3 regions of the Kitasatospora sp. NBC_00458 genome follow, and region 2 is predicted to be linked to each of the others. Evidence: riboswitches for the same ligand, from Rfam matches in the RefSeq annotation. Region 2 holds a riboswitch; each other region holds the start of a gene.

Evidence for each region. A riboswitch is a leader RNA that binds a small molecule or an ion and turns the genes downstream of it on or off. The one in region 2 is predicted to bind cyclic di-AMP.
Region 1: another riboswitch for cyclic di-AMP. It lies ahead of OG550_RS10385 (C40 family peptidase); the one in region 2 lies ahead of OG550_RS30055 (glycoside hydrolase family 16 protein).
Region 3: another riboswitch for cyclic di-AMP. It lies ahead of OG550_RS22245 (LysM peptidoglycan-binding domain-containing protein); the one in region 2 lies ahead of OG550_RS30055 (glycoside hydrolase family 16 protein).

What each region holds. Positions count from the first base shown of each region.
Region 1 covers NZ_CP107904.1:2,642,984-2,650,718, forward strand. Annotated here, with positions in the region: gene OG550_RS10375 (hypothetical protein) at 1-955, opposite strand, end outside; gene OG550_RS10380 (C40 family peptidase) at 1,132-2,196, opposite strand; gene OG550_RS10385 (C40 family peptidase) at 2,423-3,631, opposite strand; cyclic di-AMP (ydaO/yuaA leader) riboswitch at 3,618-3,770, opposite strand; gene OG550_RS10390 (C40 family peptidase) at 4,147-5,193, opposite strand; gene OG550_RS10395 (NYN domain-containing protein) at 5,405-6,706, opposite strand; gene OG550_RS10400 (hypothetical protein) at 7,156-7,425, opposite strand; gene OG550_RS10405 (rhomboid family intramembrane serine protease) at 7,628-7,735, shown strand, end outside.
Region 2 covers NZ_CP107904.1:7,362,639-7,370,373, forward strand. Annotated here, with positions in the region: gene OG550_RS30030 (phosphotriesterase family protein) at 1-286, shown strand, start outside; gene OG550_RS30035 (SDR family NAD(P)-dependent oxidoreductase) at 329-1,093, opposite strand; gene OG550_RS30040 (TetR family transcriptional regulator) at 1,249-1,869, shown strand; gene OG550_RS30045 (alpha/beta hydrolase) at 2,338-3,492, shown strand; gene OG550_RS30050 (phenolic acid decarboxylase) at 3,554-3,883, opposite strand; cyclic di-AMP (ydaO/yuaA leader) riboswitch at 4,438-4,506, shown strand; gene OG550_RS30055 (glycoside hydrolase family 16 protein) at 4,530-5,771, shown strand; gene OG550_RS30060 (hypothetical protein) at 5,935-6,459, opposite strand; gene OG550_RS30065 (IclR family transcriptional regulator) at 6,686-7,504, opposite strand; gene aceB (malate synthase A) at 7,732-7,735, shown strand, end outside.
Region 3 covers NZ_CP107904.1:5,333,258-5,340,992, reverse strand. Annotated here, with positions in the region: gene eno (phosphopyruvate hydratase) at 87-1,373, opposite strand; gene OG550_RS22245 (LysM peptidoglycan-binding domain-containing protein) at 1,708-2,679, opposite strand; cyclic di-AMP (ydaO/yuaA leader) riboswitch at 2,681-2,828, opposite strand; gene OG550_RS22240 (cytochrome P450 family protein) at 3,059-4,357, opposite strand; gene OG550_RS22235 (SDR family NAD(P)-dependent oxidoreductase) at 4,515-4,940, shown strand; gene OG550_RS22230 (MazG family protein) at 5,039-6,061, opposite strand; gene OG550_RS22225 (hypothetical protein) at 6,346-6,945, opposite strand; partial or broken gene OG550_RS22220 (phosphatase PAP2 family protein) at 7,182-7,735, shown strand, end outside.

The sequences.
Region 1 (7,735 bases), 4.7 Mb from region 2:
GCCGGTCCCGGCAGAGTCGGTCCAGCCAGGCCTCCCGGTCGGCCCCCGGAGCGGCCTCGCCGACCGCCCGGTAGAACGCCACCAGCCGCTGCGGCCCGTACCGGCGGGCGATCAGGTCGCAGGCCAGCCAGGCCTGCTCGTAGGCCTGGGCGAGGCCGTCGGCGCCGGCCGTGAAGGCCCGGTCCTCCGGCAGCGCCGCGGGCAGCCTCCCGGCGGCGACGTCCCGGGCCAGTTCGGGGGCGATCTGCCGGGCCGGGCGGCCGGAACCGCGGTACCCCGTCCAGTCGGCGGCCCCCTCGGAGAGCCAGAGCGGCGTCCAGGCCCGGGTGTCGGCCCGGGTCGCCACGTGGACCGCCTCGTGCGTGGTCACCACCTGGCGGCCGAAGGCGCTCAGCCGCCCGTACGCCGCCGGGTTGATCACGATCCGGTCGGCCGGGGCGTGCCGGGGTGCCCCGGGCGCCGCGACGGTGACCGCCGCCATCCCCGCCCAGCCGGGCGAACCGTCCTCCACCAGCCGGGCGAACTGTTCCTCGGTGGAGGGCAGTTGGAGCAGCAGCCGGCCCGCCCAGGCGGCGCCCCAGACCTCCTCGACCGCCGGGACGGCCCGGTCGCCGACGGCGGCCAGCCCGGCCAGTGCGGCCGGGTCGGCCAGGCCGAGCACCAGGCAGCGCCCGCCGGCCGCGGCCCGGACGGTTCCGAGGTCCCACAGCGGCGGCGGACCGCCGGCGCCCTCCTCCCGCTCCACCCGCAGCCGGCCGCCGCTCCCGGCCAGCGCCAGCCTGCGCGGGTGCACCACCGGCTCCTCGTCGTACCCGGTCACCGTGACCGCCAGCTCGGCGGTGGCGGAGCACCGGCCCGCGGCGTCCGCCGGGCCGAGCAGCAGGTTGCGGTAGACCGCCCGGAGCGGGAGCTCCGGCGGCCCCCCGGTCAGGGCCCGGGCCCGCTCGTCCAGCACCGCCAGCGCCTCGGCGTGCCCGTCGGAGGCGGCCGCCGCGGGCCCGGCCGGGCCCGCCCCGGGCAGCGAGAGCTGGGCGAGTCCGGCGGCCGCGAGCAGCAGGGCGCCGCGCCGGGACAGCGCACGGCCGCCGCCCGGGGCGTCCGGGGCGGCGGCCGGAGGGGGGCCGGGGCGGCTCAGAGCCGGATCACCCCCGCGACCGGCATCGCGTTGACGCTCTCGTAGCGGACCTTGGCGCCCGGGTAGGGGGCGTGCACGATCACCCCGCCGCCGGCGTACATCCCGACGTGGTGCATGTCCCGGTAGAAGATCACCAGGTCTCCCGGCCGCGCATCGGAGAGGCCGACCCGCCGGCCGGCGTACGCCTGGGCCTGCGAGGTGCGCGGCAGGGTCACTCCGGCCTGCCGCCAGCTCCAGTACATCAGACCGGAACAGTCGAACGCCTTGGGCCCGGTGGATCCGTACACGTAGGGCGAGCCGATCATCCTCACGGCGGCGGCCAGCGCGGCGGCGCCTCGCTCGGAGGCGGGCGGCGTGGTGCCGAGGTCCAGCCGGTCGGTGCCGCGGGTGGCGCGCTGCTCGGCCTCCCTGGCGTCCTGCGCCGCCAGCCTGGCCCGCTCGACGGCGCCGAGGCTGTTGAGGAGCCGCTGCGCCTTGGCGAGCCGCTGCTGGATCTGCTGCTTGCCCTCGGCGAGCGCCTTGCGGGTCTGGTCCAGTTCGGCGAGCTTGGCGGAGGTCTCGGCCCGGCGCTGGTCCAGCCCGCGCTGGCGGGCGATCACCTCGCGGAGCGTCTCGTTCTGCCGCTCGGCGGCCTGGTCGAGGCTGCGGGCCCGGGAGAGGTAGCCCTCCGGGTCGGTGGAGAGCATCAGCTGGACGGTCTGCGCCATGCCGCCGCCGCGGTACTCGGCGCCGGCCACCGCGCCGAGGTCGCCGCGGAGCCGGTTCAGCTCGTCCTGGGCCACGGCGATCTGCTGCTGGAGGGTGCCGGTCTCGTGCTGGAGCTTCTGCTGGGCCTCCTGGGCGGCGTTGTACCGCTCGGACGCCTGCTCGGCCTCGTCGTAGAGCTGCTCCACCTGGGCCTTGACGTCCTTGCGGCCGGCGGGCCCGTCCGGGGAGCCGGGCGCGGCCTGGGCGGTGCCTCCGGTCGCGACGCCCAGCGCGGTGGTGGCCGCCGCGGTGAGCACCAGCGCCCGGGCTAGGGCGTGCGCGCCTGACAGCGGGGAACGGCGGTGCACGGGCATGCGGCGTCGGCTCCGATCCTGCGGCAGGGTCCGCCGCCGCCCCGGGGAGGGCGGCTGGTAGCGGGAGTCCGGTGGCAGACGTTAGCGAGTCCGGGCAACCGAGTCCAAACCCCTCCCAACCCGAATATTTGACTCCTTTTCGGACATCAGCACGAGTGGCGGAAAAGCCGCAGGCCCGGCCTCCCGCGTGGGGGGACCGGGCCTGCGCAGGCCGCGTGATCGGGGATCAGAGGCGCACGATGGAGTTGACCGGCATGTTGGACGCCGCCTCGTAGCGGACCGAGGCACCCGGCTTGGGGGCGTGGATGACCTGGCCGCCGCCGACGTAGATGCCGACGTGGTGCCGGTCGCCGTAGAAGATCACCAGGTCGCCGGGCTGGGCCTGGGAGATGTCCGAGCCGATCCGGGTGCCGGCACCGGCCTGCGCCTGCGAGGTGCGCGGCAGCGACACGCCCGCCTGGGCGTAGGCCCAGCCGGTGAGGCCGGAGCAGTCGAAGCTGCTCGGACCGGTGGCGCCGTAGACGTACGGGGCGCCGAGCTTGCTCTCGGCCGCGGCGATCGCGGCGGCGGCGCGCGAGCTGTTGGCGGCGGGTGCGGCCGGCTTGGGCGCGGCGGCGGCGGGGGCCGAGGAGGCCGCGGGCGCCGACGGGGCGGCGGACGGCGCGCTCAGGTTGCTGCGCTCGTTGTCCCGGGAGGCGCGCTCGGCGTCGGCCTTCGCCTTGGCGGCCTTGGCGGCCTCGGCCTTGGCGGCGTCCGCCTTCGCCTTGGCCTCGGCGGCGGCCTTCTCCTCGGCCGCGCGGATCGCCTGGCGCTCCTGCTCGGTGAGGGTGTTGAGCAGGTCCTGGGCCTTCGTCAGCTTGCCCTGGACCTCCTCCTTGGAGGCCTTCAGCTGCTGGGTGGTCGCCTCCAGCTCGGCAAGCTTGCCCTGGGTCTCGGTGCGGTCCTGGTCGAGCCTGCGCTGCTGCTCCTGGAGCTCCTTCAGCGCGCCGGACTGGGTCGACCCGGCCTGGTTGAGGGCGTCGGCCTGGTTCAGGAAGTTGTCCGGGCTGGAGGAGAGCATCAGCTGGACGGTCTGCGATATGCCGCCGGTGCGGTACTGCTCGCCGGCGATCTCGGAGAGGCCGCCCTGCGCCTCGGTCACCACGGCCTGCTGGCGGGCCACCTTGTCCTGCAGCTCACCGACCTGCTTCTGCAGCTCCTGCTGCTTGGCCTGGGCGCCGTTGAACTTCTCGGTCGCGATCTCGGCCTGCTCGTTGAGCTGGTCGACCTGCTCCTTGACCTGGTCCTTGGTCGGGGCCGGGTCGGCGTGGGCGCCGGTCTGCGCGGAGAGCGCGACGGTGGCGGCGGCGAGACCGGTCAGGATCGAGACCCGGGTACGGCCGGCGGGCTTGGGACGACGATGGGACGCCACGAAGGCGGACTCCTTCTTCCTCATCCGCCTACCGGGTGAGCTGACGGGTTCGGGCGGAAGCGTGCCCTACGACGCCTCACCGTCCGCTCCCGCGGCCGACCTGGCGCCGATTCACCCCGGAGGAACGTGGTTCCCCGGCTCCGGTCCACAGCCACCCGCGGTGCGGGCCTCTCACTCGGACGGGCGACTGGCCCGTCCCGCTGCTTCACGAACTCGGCGGTAAACCCCCGCCGCCACCCAGGCTGGGTGATCGACTGTGCGGTGGTTCGAGACACGACCCTAGTAACAGATCCGTGATCCGTTCAAATCCTTGTCGGAAAAAAGCCAGAAGAATACCCAAGTTCTTTTGTGAATATGACCATGTGTGATCGCCGCTCCACACGGAGCTGATCGTTCCTCACCCCGCGGCCGAACCCGCGCCCGAAACGACCGCGCCACCCCCGTTCGGAGGTGGCGCGGATCACAGGGCCTTCGGCGGGCCCGCGGGCGTGTCGTGGCGGACCGTCAGGCGGTCGGACGCCCCGGCGGCCCCTGCGGCGTCAGACGCGGCGAATCGTGTTGATCTTCATGCCGTCGGCCTTCATCACCTTGATCACGTCGCCGGTGCGCGGCGCGTGCACCACCATGCCGTTGCCGATGTACATGGCGACGTGGCTGCGGTCGTCGCGGTAGATGATGAGGTCGCCCGGCTGCGCCTCGGCGAGCGACGGCACCCGGGTGCCGTAGTTGCCCTGCGCCTGCGAGGTGCGCGGCAGCGAGACGCCGGCCTTGCCGTACGCCCAGACCATCAGACCGGAGCAGTCGAAGCTGTTCGGACCGGTGGAGCCCCAGCCGTACGGCTTGCCCTGCTGGGCCATCGCGTTGGCGACCGCGGCGCCGGCCATGCCGGAGGCCTGCGGCAGCGCGCCCAGGTCGGGCCGCTCGGTGCCGCCGCGGGAGGCCCGCTCCTGCTGCTGCTGGGCCGCCTTCAGGGCCGCGCGGTCGGCGGCGCTGAGCGAGTTCAGCAGGTCCTGGGCTTCCTTGAGCTTCTTGTTGACCTCGGCCTTGGACTGGTTGAGGTCCTTGGTGGTGGTGTCCAGCGAGGCCAGTACGGCGGCCGCCTCGGCCTTCTGCTGGTCCAGCCGGCGCTGCTGGTCCTGGAGACCCTTCAGCGCCTCGGTCTGGCTGGAGCTGGCCTGCTGGACGCTGGAGGCCTTGTCCAGGTAGCCGGACGGGTCCGAGGAGAGCATCAGCTGGACCGACGGGTCGATGCCGCCGGTGCGGTACTGCGCACCGGCCACCTCGGCCAGCCCGGCCTGAAGCTGGGTCATCTGCTCCTGACCGCGGGCCACCTGGTCCTGGAGCTGGTCGGCCTGCTTGCGCAGCTGGTCGGTCCGCTCCTTGGCGCCGTTGTAGCGCTCGGTGGCCTGCTCGGCCTCCTCCTGCAACTGGTCGATCTGCGCCTTCACGTCCTCCTTCTTGGGGGACGGGCTGGGCGCGGCGTGCGCGGCGACCTGGGCGGAGAGGGCGACCGCGGTCGCAGCGGCCGCAGTGAGCACGGACACCCGCGCGCGGCTGGGCTGCTTGGGACGGCGGTGGGAGGCCAAAAGACCGGCTCCTTCTTCCAATGGACTCACCTGTTCGGGTGAGAATCCGGAAAATAGGTTTGACGCCAGACCCTAGTGAAGATCCACGCATTGCGCCACTCCCCCGTTGGCGTGAACCCGTCTCCCCCGCCCTGACTTCACGAGATCCGCACATCACCGCAACCCGGGCACTGACCAGGCGTCATTCCCGTCCCCCGGATCCGGGGGACGGTTACGGCCGGGCCAGCCGGTTGAGCAGCAGGACGGAGGCCACGGGGCGCGCGCCGGCCTTCCGCACGCCCTCCGCGACCTCCCGGTCGGTGGAGACCACCACCACCGGGCGCCCCTGCGGCTCGGCCCGCACCAGCCGGCGGATCAGCTCGTCCGCCGTCTCCCCCGTCCGGCTGAACCGCACTCGCACCCCGCGCGGCGGCGCCATGATCACCGGCACGTCCAGGTCCTGGCCGTCGAACACACAGGTGACCTCCGCCTGGGTGCGCTGGGCCAGCATCGCCAGCCCGCCCAGCAGCCGGATCCGCTGCTGCTCCAGCGGCAGCGTCGGGTAGCCGGTCTTGGTCACGTTGTAGCCGTCCACCACCAGATGGACCTGCGGGATCGCCAGCAGCTGGTCCAGCAGCGCCGGGTCGTCCTCCGCCAGGCCGCGCCGCGCCACGTCGTGCGGCGAGGCCGAGCCCGGCACCACCGCCTCCACCAGGTCCGCCGGACGGATCTGCGACACCGGCAGCGCCAGCTCCCGCTGCAGCCCCTGGGCCGACTGCAGGACGGTGTCCAGCAGCAGCCGCAGCCGCATGTCCTCGACGCTGCGCCCCTCGCGGGCCGACCGGCGGCCCTGCTCCACGGCGTTCTCCAGCTCCGTCACCCGGTGCCGCAGCCGCCGCGTCTCGCTCTCGCCGGCGCTCCGCTCGGCCGCCGTCTGCGCCCTGACCGCCTCCAGCTCGGCGGCCAGCTTGCGGGTCTCGGCCTGCGCCCGGCGGGTGTCGCTCTCCAGCGAACGGACCTTCCGGCGGAGCGACTCGGCCTCCTTGCGGACGTCCTCCGACTCGGCCCGGTGCCGGTCCAGGTCGGCCCGCGCGGCGGCCCTCAGCTCCGTCAGCTCGGCCTGCAGCTTCTCCACCAGCCGGGCCGCCTCGGCCGCCGCGCCCTCGGCGCCGGCCCGCTCGGCCTCCTCGCCCGCCTCCGCGACCAGCCGGCTCCAGCCCGCCGAACGGACCAGGTAGGCGGCCGCGGCCACGTCCATCGGATCGGCGGCGCCCGGCACGGTGCCCGCCTCCAGGGCCCGGACCAGATCGGGCTGGCCCAGTCTCAGCCGCTCCGCTATCCGCACCCGGAAGGCCGGCTCGGACTCCAGCGCGGCGGCCAGCGCGGTCGCGGCGTACTTGGCCCGGCGGGCCGGGGTGAACTTGGCGTACTGGCGCAGCGACTGCGGCAGCTCACCGAGCGGCAGGCCGCCGAGCGCGTCGGCGGCCAGGCCGACCACCCGCCGGCGCACCCCCTCGGGCAGCGGGCGGTCCAGGCGCTCGGCGGTCGCCTCGGCCTCCGCCTCCGCTTCGGACCCGCCGCCGCGGTCCGGCCGGTCGGGCGCGTCGTCCGCCCCGGAACCGCCGTCCGGGGACCGGCCGGGGGAATCCGCCCCGTCGTGCGCGTCCGCTCCGGCCGCTCCACCGTCGGCTGCCGCCGGTTCGTCACCGCCGCCGGGCTCCTCGCCGGAGGCAGTCCCGGCCGCGCCCTCGGTTCCGATGGGAGCGGCCCCGGCCGCGTCCGGCGCCTGCGCGTCCACAGCGGGCTGCTGCCCCTGCGGCCCGGCGGGCTCCTTCGCTGCGTCCACCACGTCCTCGGCTCCGATCCTGGTCCAGCGGGGGACGGCCGGTGGCCGCCACCCCCGTCACACTCCGCGCGTTCTCTCCGTATTGTCCCGTGCGGCGGACGGCCACGCCGTGTGCCGCCCACCGCACGGACCGGGCATCAGCCCTGCTCGCCGGCGGCCTCGGCCCCGGCGTCCGCCGCGCCCGGACGGGCTACCAGCTCGACCTGGTCCACCGCGTTGCACCAGCGGCAGCGCACCGACTCCACGGTCTCGCTGAGGATCTGGGTCTCCTCGACCTTGGACTCGCCGGCCAGGTCGAAGTGGAGGAACTCGGTCACCCGGGCGGTGCGGGTGACGTCGAAGCGGGTCAGGTTTCCGCAGAGCGTGCAGCGCCAGCGCGTCTCGGCGGTCAGGGCGGGGACGGTCATCGGGGGTCCTCTCGGGTGGTCCCTGGATGGGCTCAGGCGCTCCCCCCGGAGCCCCGGCGTCGGCGGCGGGAGGCGGGAATGCCCGCCCCAAGCCTATTGCCTGGGGCAACCTTCGTGACCACCGGTCACGGCGATCGCCGCCTTGGGCCACCTGCCGTAACGACGCGGTGCCGGCCGGCCCGGCGGAGGGATGCTTGGCCGCATGGCGATCCCGGTCCTCGACCACGCCGGTGCACGGGACGGCCGACCGGCCGCCACCGCTCCGGCGGTCTGCTACGTGCTGATCGCGCTCAACACCCTGGTCTTCCTG
Region 2 (7,735 bases):
GGGCGCCTTCCTGGCCCTGGACGGTCCCTCCCGCGCCAACCACGCGACCGACCACCACCTGTTCGACACCGTCGCCGCGCTGGTGGAGGACGGCCGTGCGGACCAGGTGCTGCTCGGGGGTGACACCACCACCGGGTCCGCCCGTCACGCCCCCGGCCCGGCGCACCTCCTCACCGCCCTCGCGCCGCGGCTCTCCCGCGAGTTCGGCCGGGAGCTCCCGGAGCGGATCCTCGTCGACAACCCGGCCCGGGCCTTCGCCGCCGAGTGGCGGCTCCGGGGCGGGTGACGGGGGCACCCGCTCCGGAGCCGCGCCCCGGGGCGCGCCGTCTCACATGTGCGTGCCGCCGTCGATCCGGATCTCGGTCCCGGTGACGAAGGCGCCGTCCTCCGAGGCCAGCATGGCGATCACGCCGGCGACCGTCTCCGGGCCGGCGAAGCCCCGGCCGAGGGCGGGGGAGAGCTTGGCGAGCAGGCCGAGATCGGCGTCCGCGGGCAGGCCCGGGTCGTTGGTCATGCCGCTGTCGATGCTGCCCGGCGCGACGCAGACCGCGCGCAGGCCCCGCCCGGCGTACTCGGCGGCGATCGCGTGGGTGAAGGACTGGATGCCGCCCTTGGTCGCGGCGTACGCGGCCATGTAGGGGTGGGCGAAGGTCGCGGAGGTGGAGCTGAAGTTCACCACCACGCCCCGGCCGCCCGCGAGCAGGGCGGGCAGTGCCTCGCGGGTCATCAGGAACGTGCCGGTCAGGTTGACCGCGATCAGCCTGTTCCAGAAGTCCAGGCCGGTCTCGTGGGTGTGCGAGGAGCGCAGGATGCCGGCCGCGTTGACCAGGACGTCCAGCCCGCCGAGCCCGGCCACGGCCCCGGCGACCCCGGTGCGGACGGCGGCCTCGTCGGACACGTCGAGCGCGGCGGTGGTGAGGCGGCCGGCGGTGCCGTCCGAGGCCGCCCGCTCCAGGGTGCCCTTGAGCCCGTCCTCGTTGACGTCGACGGCGACGACCCGCCCGCCCTCGGCGAGGATCCGGTGCACGGTGGCCCGGCCGATGCCCGAGCCGCCGCCGGTGACCAGGACGTTCCGTCCGGTGAAGCGCTCCATGGTGGTACTCCGTTCCGTTCGTGGTCTCGCGACCTCATTGGCACCGTATGCCTATGTGGCACGTCATGCCAAAAAGGCCTGACGTGTCACTCATGCTGGATGTGCCGTGCCGACGCGACGTGCCAGAGGGATCGCCGCCCGCGTACCCTGACCCCGTGACCGGACGCCCCACCCTCAACCAGCGCCGCCGTGAGATCACCCGGCTGGAGATCGCCCGCGCGGCCGCCGCGCTCTTCGCCGCACGCGGGGCCGAGGCGACCACCGCCGAGGAGGTCGCCCACGCCTCGGGCATCTCGCTGCGCACCTTCTACCGCTACTTCTCGGAGAAGGAGGACGCCGTCGCGCCGCTGCTCGCGGCCGGCGGCGAGCGCTGGGTGCGGCTCTTCGCCGACGGCTCGGCGGGCCTGCCGGTCCGCGAGGCGCTGGAGCGCTCGGCGGCCGAGTCGCTGACCCCGCCCGACGCGGACGCCGTCGAGGCCATGCAGTGGACCCGCGACCTGCTCCGCGACCCCCGGCTCGCCTCGGTCTGGCAGCGGGTGCACGCCGACTCCGAGGAGCGGCTGCGCGCCGCGATCGCCGCCCGCTGCCCGCAGGGCACCGACGCGCTGGAGATCCGGCTCGCCGCCGCCGCGGCCACCACCGCCATCCGGGTCGCGCTGGAGCAGTGGGCCGCCTCCGGGGCCGCCCCCACCGGCCCCGGCTCACCCCGGGAGCTCGGCGCCCGCTGCATGCGGGAGCTCACCGCGGGCCTCGGCCTCTGGGCCCGCGTCAGCTGACGGACCCCCAGCCGCGGCGCGGCGGAGACCCTCCCCGCCGTCCGCGCCCTTCCCCGGTACGCGCCCCTCCCGCCGTCCGCGCTCCGGCGCCTGCCGGTCCGGCCGCGCCCCGTACCTCCCCGCGCGCATCCCCCGCTCCGCCGAAATCCCGTGCTCCGGCGGCCCCTCGTCGCCCGGTCCCTCCCCGGAGCCCCCCGCCCGCGGCGGCGCCCGGCGTGCGGACCCGCGTTCGGCCACCGTTCTCCGGCGCTTCGGCCACGGGTGGCCGACGCGTCGCCGGGTGCGCGCCTCCTACCGGAGACCGAGGCGATTACCGCTGGTCGGCGGGTCCGGAGCCCCGCCGCGGACCGCTAGGGTGGGTGGTCGCGCCCCGGCGACGGCCCCGTTGCGAACGGGGAACCAGGGCGGCCCTCCCGGGTGTCCTTCCCCCGGGGGCGGGGGAGTACGAGGCGTGGGAGCAAACAAGACATGGGTCTGACGAGCCACAAGGTGCTGGCACTGACCGTCCTGATCGCCGTCGCGGCGATGGCCGGGACGGTCTGGCTGTGGCCGAGACTGTCGAAGCGGACGTGGCAGGCGGTGCTCGGCCGGATCGGCGCGCTGTGCGCGACCCAGCTCACCGTGCTCGCCGCGCTGGGCCTGGTGGCCAACAACTACTTCGCCTTCTACAGCAGTTGGGACGACCTGCTGGGGACGGGCGACAGCGGCCCGGTGGTCATCCACAACAAGGCGGACGCGTCCGGCCGGCTGCGCGTCGAGACCATCGGGCACGCCGAGGTGAAGGGCGGCGGGGCGCTCGGCCGCGACCCCAGGCAGTCCGGCGAGATCCGCGAGGTCCGCATCGACGGTGCCACCACCCGGCTGTCGACCGAGGGCTACGTCTACCTGCCGCCGCAGTACTTCCAGCCGGAGTACGAGCAGACGCAGTTCCCCGCACTGGTCGTCAGCACCGGCTTCCCCGGCATCGCCAAGAACCTGGTGACCCGGCTGAACTACCCGGGCGCGGCGCTCAAGCTGCTCCAGGAGGGCCGGATGCAGCCGACCGTGCTGGTGCTGGTCCGCCCCTCGCCCGCACTGCCGCAGGACACCGAGTGCGAGGACATCCCGGGCGGCGCCCAGTCCGAGACGTACTTCACCAAGGACGTGCCCTCGGCGATCCAGGCGACCTACCGGGTCTCCGCCGACCCGCGGGCGTGGGCGTTCATGGGCAACTCGACCGGCGGCTACTGCGCGCTCAAGCTGGCCATGCGCCACCCGGAGGTCTACCCGACCGCCGTCTCGCTCTCCGGCTACTACCAGGCCGCGGAGGACCCGACCACCGGGGACCTCTTCAAGGGCAGCGAGCAGCGGCGCAACGAGGCGGACCTGATGTGGCGCCTCAAGAACCTCCCGCAGCCCGGGGTCGCCGTCCTGCTGGCCGGCACCAAGGAGGGCGACGGCAACTACCGGCGCGAGACGGAGGCGTTCGTGGCCGCCGTGCGCAGCCCGATGAAGGTCTCCTACAGCATGCTGGAGACCGGCGGCCACAACTTCGAGACCTGGAGCAAGCTGCTCCCGTCCTCGCTGGAGTGGATCTCCCAGCGCCTGGTGGTGCCGGGCCGGTCGTCCGACCAGCCGGTCTGACCGGTCCCGGCCGGCACCTCGGGGGACCGGCCCGCACCTCGGGGGACCGGCCCGACGGGCCTCAGGCCACGGACTGCAGCGTGCCGGTGTGCAGCTCGCCGACCCGGCCGCCCTCGCCCTCGTACGTCCAGAACGCGCGGACCGTCATCCGGCCGAGGTCCATGACGTGGCTGACGGTGATGCCGCTCTGCTCGGTCCAGCTGACGAAGTACACCTGCGGCCCGACCTCGGCGACGTGCAGGGCGACGTCCTCCCACTGACCGGCCGACTCGCCGAGGCCCTCCCAGCGCAGCCGCTTGCCGTCGGCCGAGTAGGCGTTGCGGAAGGCCGCGCCGTTGTCGACCTGGAACAGGAAGGTGCGGCCGGCGAAGCCGGGCAGGGGGGCGGTCATGGTGGGGCTGGTCCTCGTCTCTCATGCGGTACTCGGTGTGTCCGGACGGTTCCGGCACGGGTTGGATCTCCAACCTATCCGACTGCCCCGTCTTTCGCGGCGTACTCGGGCATCGGGCGACAGCCTGCGGACCGGTGCCCGCGCCGGACCCGCGGCGGCCCCACCCGGTCCGGCCCCACCCGGCTCCCCGTTCCGCCGGGCGCACCGGGCTCCCGGGCCCGCCGGACCCTCCGGGCCGCGCGAACGGGGCCCCGCCGGGGCCGGAACCCGCCCCGGCGGGGGTGCGGGCCGGAGCGGCCGCGCCAACTGATCAACTCCGCAGGCACGTTGATCATCCGCGCGGCCCGGCCTGTGACCTGCGCGACAACCGCCCGTACGGAGTTGTCCGGCCCCCGACGGCCTGCCTAGCCTGCAGGGGCGTCCGCTGTCAGCGGACTCCCGCCGTCGGGACGCCGAGTCCTGTCCACCCGCCGGCCGGCACCCGAGCACCACAGCGGACGGGAGCGGGGGACCCAAGGTCAGTGCCCCGGTCCGTGCGCCCCCGCGCCCCGGACCGAGGCTAGGGGTGAAGCCGCTCCACAGGCGGCCGGGCAACCTCAGCCCGAACCCGACAGCTCACCTCGCAGGCGTCGCAGAGGACCAAGCCATGCCCACTGCCCCGCAGCAGCAGCCTGCCCGGCGCCACGCGCCCCGCCACGCCCGCCCCTCCCACCGGGGCCGCACCGCCGCCCTGGCCGTCACCGGAGCGCTCGCCGTCACCGGCGCCGGCCTGCTCGGCGTCCCGGCCCTCACCGGTGCCCAGGCCGCCACCGCGCCCGCCGCGGCCGCGCCCACCGTCACCCAGGACGGCCTCACCCCGGCCGCGATGGTCGCCGGCAAGGCCTCGGCCGCGTCGCTGAGCGTCCACTCCTCGGCCTGCTTCACGGCCAAGACCGTCGGGGTCGGCATCCGTGACGCGGCCGGCCGCAACCTCGACTTCCCCGGCAGCGCGAGCAACGCGCAGATCTGCCCGAGCGGCCTGTCGATCACCACCGGCTCGCGCACCCTGGCGGCCGGCACCTACACCCAGTTCGGCTTCTGGCAGGACCTCGGCGGCGCCTGGCACAACCTGCCCTCCCGCCAGCTCGTGGTCTCCTCCGCCGTCACCCCGACGCCGACCCCCACCCCGACGCCGACCACGCCGCCCGCCACCGGCGCCCCCGTCGCGGGCAAGAAGCTGACCTGGTCGGACGAGTTCAGCGGCCCCGTCGCCTACGGTTCCCGCTGGACCGGCGACCGCAGCAGCGCCTACCACTACGGCAACCACAACCCGGACGACAACAAGCTCGACTGGCTGAACAAGAACAACGTCACCGTCTCGGGCGGCGCCGCCACCTTCACCGCCAAGCCGGGCGCCAACAAGCTGGAGAACGGCAAGCAGTCCTGGGACACCGGACTGCTCACCACCGAGTACTCCAGCGAGGGCTTCCAGGTGAAGACCGGCGACTACGCCGAGACCCGGGTCAAGCTCCCCGCCGGCACCGGCGCCTGGCCGGCGCTCTGGACCTGGAAGAACGGCAACGGGGAGATCGACACCTTCGAGTACCACCCCGACAACCCGAACCTGCTGGAGCTGACCAACCACGTCAAGCCCGGCCACCTGTACTACACGGACGCCAAGGCGATCTCGAAGGACGGCTGGGTCACCATCGGCACCCACTACGGCGCCACGTCCGTGGACTGGTACGTCAACGGGGTCAAGGTCTTCTCGGACGGCAAGGGCGTCGGCACCGACTGGTCCGCGTACCTGATCCTCAACCTGTCCCTGAGCGCGGGGCAGTACCACCCCGCGCCCCAGGGCACTGCGCCGATCACCTTCGCCGCGGACTACGTCCGGGTCTACCGCTAGGTCGTACCCGCGAGGACGTGCCCGCGAGGACGTGCCCGCGAGGACGTGCCCGCGAGGACGCCGACCCGGCGGACGGCACTTTGCAAAGTGACACTTTGCAAAGCCGTCCGGACGGGAACCCGGCGTCCGTGGAGACCGCCCGCCCCGGCCGGGGCGGGCGGTCTCAGGCGGTCTGCACGACCTGGATCGTGAACGGCTGCCGGTTGTTGGCCTCGTTGCGGTCGTCGTCGCTGCGCACCGCGACGTAGCCGCCGGACAGCTCGCCGAGGGGGACGGTGGGGGCGAGCCGGACCGGGATCAGGGCGGTCGCGCTGCGGAAGACGCCGAGTCCGGCCGGGAAGGTGCAGCGCACCCGGTGGCCGTTCTGGAACTCGTAGCAGTTCTCCGGGAAGAACGGCCCCTCGGCCGTCACCCCCTCCGGCAGGGTGACCACGACGGTGAACGCGGAGGCCGTCCGGTCCGGTCCGCCGTTGCCGATGAAGGCGTGCACCGTGGTGGTGCCGCCGGGGGCGGCGGCGTCCGGGTCCAGCCGGACCACCTCCAGGTCCGAGTCGGAGGGCGCCGGGGTCACCGCGGGCGCGGCCGCCGCGTTCTCCTTGCCCGGATCGGTGCCCGCCGCCGGGCCGTCGTCCGGACACGCCCACGCCGGTCCGGCGGCCAGCGCCACCAGCGCGGACCCCACCGTCAACGACCTGCCGAGGAAGCTTCGTACGGACCCTCTGCGCGACATCGCCGCTCACCCTGCCTCTGCGTTCGTGCGCCCCGCGCCGTCGCGGGCACGTCCCGACCCACAGTGACCGACCCTTCCCCCGCCGCCGGGGCAACCCGCCCTCGGGTCGCTCCACTGGGCGAACGCGGGCGCAGGAAGTCGACGGCGCCGACTTCCTGCGCGGGAGACCTCCGGCGGCGCCCGGTCAGGGGGCCAGGACCTGCCCCAGCCGGGCCGCGATCCCGTGCATCACCGGCACCAGCGAGGCGGTGCCGACCTGCTCCTCCAGCGCCCGGATCCGGGCCTCCGGACCGGACACCGACAGCGCCGTCGGGGTGGGCGAACCCGGCACCGCGAGCGCGATGCAGCGCACCCCGATCTCCTGCTCCTGGTCGTCGACCACGTAGCCGCGCTCGCGCGCCTCGGCGAGCTGGCGGAGCAGCTCCTGCGGGTCGGTCACGGTGTGCGGGGTGTGCGCGGGCAGCGGGTTGGGGCCCAGGACGGCGCGGGCCTCCTCCTCGGGCAGCTGCGCCAGCAGCGCCTTGCCGACGCCGGTGCAGTGCGGCTGCACCCGGCGGCCGACCTCGGTGAACATCCGCATTGAGCGCCGCGACTGCACCTGCCCGACGTAGACCACCTCGCCGCCCTCCAGCACGGCGAGGTTGGCGGTCTCGCCGGTGGCCTCCATCAGCTCGGCCAGGTAGGGGCGGGCCCAGCTGCCGAGCAGCCGCCCGGAGGTCTCGCCGAGCCGGATCAGCCGCGGGCCGAGGGTGTAGCGGCGCGCCGTGTCCTGGCGGACATAGCCCTGCTGCACGAGGGTACGAACCAGGCGGTGGATGGTGGGCATGGGCAGGCCGGAGGAGGAGGAGAGTTCGCTGAGCGTGGCCACGCCGCCCGCGTCGGCCAGCGCCTCCAGCAGCTGGAAGGCGCGTTCGACGGACTGCACGCCGCCGCCGGAGCGCTCCGGGGCCGGCGCCCGCTCGGGTGCCGGGTCGGGCGCGCCGTCCGGAGCTCTGTCGGGCACGGGGTCGGGCGCGGTGTCGGAGGCGCGGTCGGAGGTCGGGGCCACCGGCGTTCCCTTCGCTGTCGGGGGAGGAGTACAGTCCCAGCGATCTCCTCAACAAACCGTTGAAATTCTGTATCGCGGAAACTAGTCTCCACCTTACAGAATCAAGCCCTCCGTTTGCTGGGGTTCGGATCAACTGTCGGTCAACCGCCGCAAGGATCAACTGTCTTAGGAGTGTCCTGCTCATGG
Region 3 (7,735 bases), 2.0 Mb from region 2:
CTCCGGTGTCCCCTCCTGGTCGCGACGGTGCCCCGCCGTCCACCCTACGGGGTGAACAGGCGGGGCACCGGCGGGAGCTGTGTGTGTCAGCCCTCGTACTTGAACCGCGGGAAGGCGCCGCGGCCGGCGTACTCGGCGGCGTCGTCGAGGATCTCCTCGATGCGCAGCAGCTGGTTGTACTTGGCGACGCGCTCGGAGCGGGCCGGGGCACCGGTCTTGATCTGGCCGCAGTTGGTCGCGACGGCCAGGTCGGCGATGGTGACGTCCTCGGTCTCGCCGGAGCGGTGCGACATCATGCAGCGGTAGCCGTTGCGCTGGGCCAGCTCGACGGCGTCCAGGGTCTCGGTCAGCGAGCCGATCTGGTTCACCTTCACCAGCAGCGCGTTGGCGGTGCCGGTCTCGATGCCGCGGGACAGGCGGGCCGGGTTGGTGACGAACAGGTCGTCGCCGACGATCTGGACCTTGTCGCCCAGCTTGTCGGTCATGGCCTTCCAGCCGTCCCAGTCGGACTCGTCCAGCGGGTCCTCGATGGAGACCAGCGGGTAGGCGGCGACCAGGCCGGCGTAGTACTCGATGAGCTCGGCGGAGGTGAGCGCCTTGCCCTCGAACTGGTAGGCGCCGTCCTCGTAGAACTCGGAGGAGGCGACGTCCAGCGCCAGCGCGACGTCCTTGCCCGGCACGTAGCCGGCCTTCTGGATGGCCTCGACGATGAGGTCCAGGGCCTCCCGGTTGGAGTCCAGGTTCGGGGCGAAGCCGCCCTCGTCGCCCAGGCCGGTGGAGAGGCCGCGCTCCTTCAGCACGCCCTTGAGGGTGTGGTAGACCTCGACGCCCCAGCGGACGGCCTCGGAGAAGGACTCCGCGCCGATCGGGGCGATCATGAACTCCTGGATGTCGACGTTGGAGTCCGCGTGCGAGCCGCCGTTGAGGATGTTCATCATCGGGACCGGCAGGACGTGCGCGTTCGGGCCGCCCAGGTAGCGGAACAGCGGCAGGTCGCTGGCCTCGGAGGCGGCGTGCGCGACGGCCAGCGAGACGCCCAGGATGGCGTTGGCGCCCAGCGAGGACTTGTCCGGGGTGGCGTCCAGGTCGAGCATGGCCTGGTCGATCAGGCGCTGCTCGGTGGCGTCGTAGCCCACCAGCTCCGGGCCGATCTGCTCGATGACGGCCAGGACGGCCTTCTCCACGCCCTTGCCGAAGTAGCGGTTCTTGTCGCCGTCGCGGAGCTCCAGCGCCTCGAAGGCACCGGTGGAGGCACCCGACGGGACAGCGGCACGGCCGGTGCTGCCGTCGTCGAGGCCGACCTCGACCTCGACCGTGGGGTTGCCACGCGAGTCGAGGATCTCACGGGCTACGACGACATCGATGGACGGCACGAGGCATCTCCTAGCGGAAGACGGTTCGGCTGACGGTGGGGTGCTGTCGGCCGGACGATTGCGGAGTCGTTACGACCAGAGCCTAACCGCACGGGCTCTCCGGGCCACGTCGGCCTCGGTCCCGTCTCAGCGTGTGGCACTGCTACCCACCGGTAGTTCACCTGGTTGACCCACGGGGAGGGGCCGGATCCGGACGAAGGGGGACGAGACCGGCCGGCCCCGCCCCCCTGCCGCCGGTCCGTCGACCGGACGGCCCGGCCCGGTCGAACCGGCCCGGCCCGAACGGACGGAGCGGGCCGGACGGACCGTGCGGGCCGGACGGAGCGGACCGGCATCAGCCGAGGGTCAGCACCTGGCCGGGGACGATCAGGTCCGGGTCGCCGCCGACCGTGCCGCGGTTGCCGTCGTACAGCGCCTGCCAGCCGCCGGAGACGCCCTGGCCGGCGGCGATGCCGGCGAGCGTGTCACCGGCCTGGACGGTGTAGCCGTGGCCGGCGCGCTGCTGGGCGGCCGGAGCGCTCTGGGCGGCCGGGGCACTCTGGGCGGCGGCCGGGGCGGCGTACTGCTGGTAGACGCTCTGGTGGCTGGTCCAGTACCAGGCGCCGTTGTTCTGGTACCAGAACACCTTCGCGTCGGCGTCCCAGCCGGCCTTGCCGGCGAACGACGGGGCCTGCGCGTTCTGCTGCACCTGCGGCTGGGCCTGCTCGGCGCGCTGCTGCACGTACTGCTCGGCCTGCGGCTTCGGGGCCTGCTGCTGCGGCTGGGCCTGCGGCTTGGGGGCGGCGTGCTTCGGGGCCTGCTGCGGCTGCTGGGCGGGCTTCGGCGTCTCGGGCTTCGGCGAGGCGTGCTTCGGCGCCGTCGGCTGCTGGGCCGCCGGCTTGGCGTCCGCCGAGGAGTCCGCCGAGGTGTCGACCGACGCCGGGGCGCCGCCCTTGCTCAGACCGGCCTTCTTGGAGCAGACCGGCCAGGCGCCCGGGCCCTGCGAGGCGAGGACCTTCTCCGCCACCGAGATCTGCTGCGCCTTGGAGGCCTGGTTGGCCTGCGGCGCGTACGCGGTGCCGCCGAACGCCTTCCAGGTGCTGGAGGTGAACTGCAGGCCGCCGTAGAAGCCGTTGCCGGTGTTGATGCTCCAGTTGCCGCCCGCCTCGCACTGGGCGACGGCGTCCCAGGTGGAGACCGGGGCGGCGGAGGCGCCGGTGGCGCTGAGGATCGGCATCGCCAGGCCGACGCCGGCGACACCGGCTACGGCGATGGCCTTCTCGGTCTGGGTGCGACGACGGTGACGGCCGTTTCCAACGAACAGCATGAAGGTCCCTCTCCGCACGCCTGCGAGGTGAGCTGTCGGGTTCGGACCGGGAGGTGGCCCGGCCGCACGAGGCGGCTTCACCCCAAGCCGTGGGGACGGCAACAAACCTGGTTCCCCCGCCCCTGCCCAGGGTCTGGTCGGTTTCCCGGGGCACGGCGGGCAGGACTCGGCGTTCCGTGCTCGGGGCTCGCAGCTGCGAACTCCAGGGAGAGTAGACAGATCCGCGGAGCAATCACAAGCTCATATCGTCGGTATCACACGGAAATCACGTCAGGCGATCGATTGCCCACCAACAGAGGCGCTATGTCCGGGTTGATGGTGGTTCAACCCACGCACAGAGGCGCGCCGGAGACCCGCCGTCAGCGTGTCGCGGGCCGGGTCAGCCGACAGCCGGAGTGTCGGCGGAAGGTCCGGTAGGAGCCTCCGTGGGCGCTTTCTCCGGGGTGAATTCCACCGGAAGTTCACGAAGTCCACGCATGATCAGACCACCGCGCCACCGCAGGTCCCCGGGACTGCCCGCGAGCCGCAGATCGGGCAGCCGGGTGAGCAGGGTGGCCAGCGCGGCCCTCCCCTCCAACCGGGCCAGCGGGGCGCCGATGCAGTAGTGGATGCCGTGCCCGAAGCCCAGGTGCGGGTTGTCCGCGCGCGCCAGGTCGAGGGTGTTCTCGTCGGCGAACCGCGCCGGATCGCGGTCCGCCGCCGCGAGCACCACCAGCACCGGGTCACCGACCGGGATCTCCACTCCGCCGATGGTCAGTGGGCTGGTCGCGAACCGCCAGGTCGCCAGCTCCACCGGCCCGTCGTAGCGGAGGAGTTCCTCGATCCCGGTCTCCAGCAGACCGCTCTCGCCCCGGGCGATCGAATCCTGGAGCAGCGCCCGCTGCCCCTGGTTGCGCAGCAGCGCGTAGGTGCCGTTGCCGATCAGGTTGACGGTCGTCTCGAACCCGGCGAAGAGCAGGATGAAGGCCATCGCCGCGGCCTCGTTCTCGGTGAGGTGCTCACCGTGGTCGCTGGCCCGGATCAGCCCGGAGATCAGGTCGTCCCCGGGGTCCGCCCGCTTGCGGTGGATCAGCTCCGCCAGGTACGCGCGCATCCTCTTCACCGCGCGCCCCACGCCACCGCGCTGACCACCGCCGTGCCGGATCATCATCCCGGCCCAGTCCCGGAAGTCGTCCTGGTCCTCCGGCGGCACCCCGAGCATGTCGCAGATCGCGTAGATGGGGAGCGGGAAGGCGAACTCGTGGATGAGGTCGGCGCTCCCGCGCTGCGCGAAGCCGTCGATCAGCCGGTCGGTCAGCTGCTGCACCCGGGGCTCGAAGGCCGCCACCCGGCGCGGCGTGAACGCCTTCGACACCAGGCGGCGCAGCCGGGTGTGGTCCGGCGGGTCGATGTTCAGCAGGTGCGTCATCAGGTCGGCCTGGCGCTCCCCCGGGATGCCCACCCGGCCGGTGCGGTGCGCCTGCCCGCTGTGGTGCACCGGGTTCTTCGAGAGCCGGCCGTCCGCCAGCGCCTGCCGGGCGTCCGCGTACCGCGTCACCAGCCACGCCTCCACCCCGCTCGGCAGGGTGGTGCGGTGCACCGGCTCGTGCTCCCGGAGCCAGGCGTACGCCGGGTACGGGTCGGCGGCGAACTCCCAGGTGAAGAGCGGAGGGCGGTCGGAGGCGGGCTGAACTGGCATGGGAGGACGGTATCCCGGGTGTACTCCGGACCCGGGAGGCGTGAGCCTGGTCACCTGAGGGGTATTCCCTGTTGCGGGGGGTCAGGACGTGCCTACGATCCTCCGCAAGATGTCCGTGGGCGCCGGTGCGGAGCCGCCCACAGGGAGGAGCAACACCATGCGGGTCACCGGTTCGGTCGTCGTGATCGCAGTACTCAACGGCGGGTCGGGGGCCGACCTCGCCCGCAGGTTCACGGCCGCCGGAGCCGCCGGGCTCCTCATCGCCGACCAGCAGGTCGGCATCGCCGAGGACCTCGCGACGGAGCTCGACCGACCGGGCTGTCCGGTCGTCGGCGTCTGCGGCGACATCCGCCGCCCCAGCGACGTCGCCGCCCTCGTCGACACCGCCGAGAAGCACCTGGGACCGATCGACCTGTTCTGTGTGGCCGGACCGGGCGGCGAGCGGATCGTCTCGCTCGCCGAACTGCCCGCCCACCTCGACCTGGAGCGGCTCGCGGAACTGGTCGCGCTGGTCGGCGAGGCGATCGGCGAGGTCGTCCCGGCGCAGCGGCGGCGGCCCGTGGAGGACGTCGCGCGGGTCTGAGGGGGCGGGGGCGCGGGCGGAGCCGGCCGCGCGGGCGGAACGGGCTACTCGGGCTGCTCGGGCCGCGCGGGCGGCGCGGACTACTCGGCCTCGGTCGGCTACTCGGGCTTGAGGCCCTCGGCCGCACGGACGGCGTCGCGGTAGCCGCGTGCCGCCGCCCGCAGCGCCGCGTCCACGTCCACCCCCGCGTCGTGCGCGCGCTGGGCCACCGCGAGCAGCAGCCCGCCCGCCGACTCCGCCGTGAGCTCCGCGGGCAGCTCGTACGCCTCGTCCGGCACGCCCCCGAACCCGGACCGGCGCACCCGCGACACCAGCTTCGCCGCGTACGCCAGCGACGGCAGCCCGGCCGGCACGCCGTCCAGCACCGACTCGCGATCCGACTTCTCCGCGGCCTTCAGCGTCTCCCAGTTCGCCTCCACCTCGGCCGAACCCGCCGCCTCGGCGTCCCCGAACACGTGCGGGTGGCGGTACATCAGCTTCTCGACGATGTCACCCGCCACGTCGTCCACCGAGAAGGGGTCCGTGGGGTGCTCCTCGGCGATCCGGGAGTGGAAGAAGACCTGCAGCAGGACGTCCCCCAGCTCCTCGCGGAGCGTGTCGCGGTCGCCCTCCTCGATCGCCTCGACCAGCTCGTAGGCCTCCTCGACCAGGTACTTCACCAGACTGGCGTGGGTCTGCTCGGCGTCCCACGGGCAGCCGCCCGGCGAGCGGAGGCGGTCCATCACGGAGACCAGGTCCAGCAGGCGGGCGCCCGGCAGGTCGTACGAGCCGGGCAGCACCTCGATCTCCGGCACCTCGCCCGCGTGCTCCACCGCGAGGCGCGCCAGCGCGTCGGTCAGCCCGGGATCGCCGTCCGGGCCGCCCAGCCAGACCGTCGGGCCCGCCCCGGCCGGCTGGCCGGTCAGCAGCCTGGCCAGCGCCGGCGCGGAGCCGGGCGCCACGACCTCCACCTCGACGCCGGCCTGGCGCACGGGAGCGAGCTGCGGATGCCCGGCGTCCCCCGCGAGCACCCGCCCCGCCGACCGCAGTGCCTCCCAGGCGGGCCAGGAGAGCAGGCCGGGGGCCACCCGGTGAGTGGTGGTGAGGAGGACCAGCTTCGCGCCCGGAGGATTCGTCGTCACACCCCCGAACCTACCCGGCACCGCAGCCTCCCCGCTCCCGGGTTTCGCCTCCCCCCGGCCCGGCCCCGAGCGGCCGGCCGACCTCGCCGACGCCCTGCTCCACGTCCCGCCGGGCACCCCCGGCCACAACCGCCGGGCCACCCCCACCGCGCCCGCCGGCGCAGCTAGCCGGACCCGCCGACCTCCCGCTCCGCACCACGCCGAGCACCCGGCCACACCCACCACGCGGAAAGCCGGACCCGCCGACCTCCCGCTCCGCACCGCGCCGGCCTCGCCTGCTGCGGTCAGCGGGTCAGCCAGGGGTGGGTGGTGGGGGCGAGCGTGACGTGGTCCGGGTCCCAGGTCCCGTAGCGGGGGTTGACGCGCAGCTGGAGGGCGGTCGCGGCGGCGGCCAGCGCCCGGCGGACCGCCCTGTCGCCCGCCGGGGTACCGGCGTCCTCACCGGCCGCGGCGGCGAGGCGGCGGATGCCCAGCCGTCGGCGGACGTAGTCGTCGATCGCCCCGCCCGGTACGCCCAGCGCGGCCAGTGCCCTGACCAGCGGCTCCCCGCCGCCGTACCGTTCCTCCTCCGCCGCGCGGGCCGCCGCCACCTCGGCGGCACCGACCGCCGGCCCCCGTTCGGCCACCGCCCGGGCCACCACCGCGTCGAGCACCAGGTCGGTGACGGCCCGCCGGACCAGCCCGTCCGGCTCGTGCCGTGCGTCTGCCGACGCGCCGCCGGTCACGTGCCGGAGTTCGGCCACCCGGGCCTCCACCGCCCCGACCGGGATCCGCCGACCGCCGAGCAGTGCCGCGGTGCCCGCCGTCAGCCCGGGGCTCCCGCAGGCGGTCAACGCCGCGGCGGCCAGCAGGGCACCGGCGACGGCGGTCCGACGACGGTGCATGGCGGGCCTCCGGGAGGCTTCCGGGGCGACGGCCCGGCGGGACGGCGAGGGGCGAGGCCACGAGCGGCCCGGCGTTCGCCCCGAGCCTAGGCCGGGCCGGCGGCCCCGGCGCGGACCGTGGCCCGAACGGGTCATCCGTACGGAGCAACCCGGGCGTCAACCCTGACGATCGTCGGGGTCGTCGTCTGACTTTCGGGTCGGGCCGTGGCCTGCCCACTGCTCCTACCGTCCCGATCATGTCGAAAACGGTCAGGGGAAACACGGACAGCAGGGGTGACAGAGCGAGCCGGGCCGACACCCCCGGGAGGCGAGCGGCCGGGGAGCGAACGGACAGGAGACGGACGGCGGGCGGGCGGACGGCGGGCGGGCGGACGACCGGTGCGCGGGTGGCCCTCGCGGTCGGGCTTCCTGCGCTGGGGACCGGCCTGGTCGGCGTTCTGGCGCCCGAGCGCGGTGGCGGCGACGAGCCGGTCCGGGTGGTCGCCGGCGCCTCGGCCGCCGGCTACCGGCGGGTGGCGGACGCCGTCGCCGACGCACCGGACCGGCTCGTCGGGCTGCTGGAGCCCGCGACCGAGGCCGGACTGCTGGTGCTGGGCCTGCTGCTGGTGCTCTGCTGGTGGACGGCGCGGCGGCGACGGGACACCCGTACGGTCGCGGGCGTGGCGCTCACCGGCCTCGGCACGGTCCTCGCGTACGCGGCGAGCGAGGCACTGAAGGTCGTGATCGACGAGGAACGGCCCTGCCGCGCGCTGTCCGGTCTGCCGGCCACCGCTCTCGCCGAGTGCCCGCC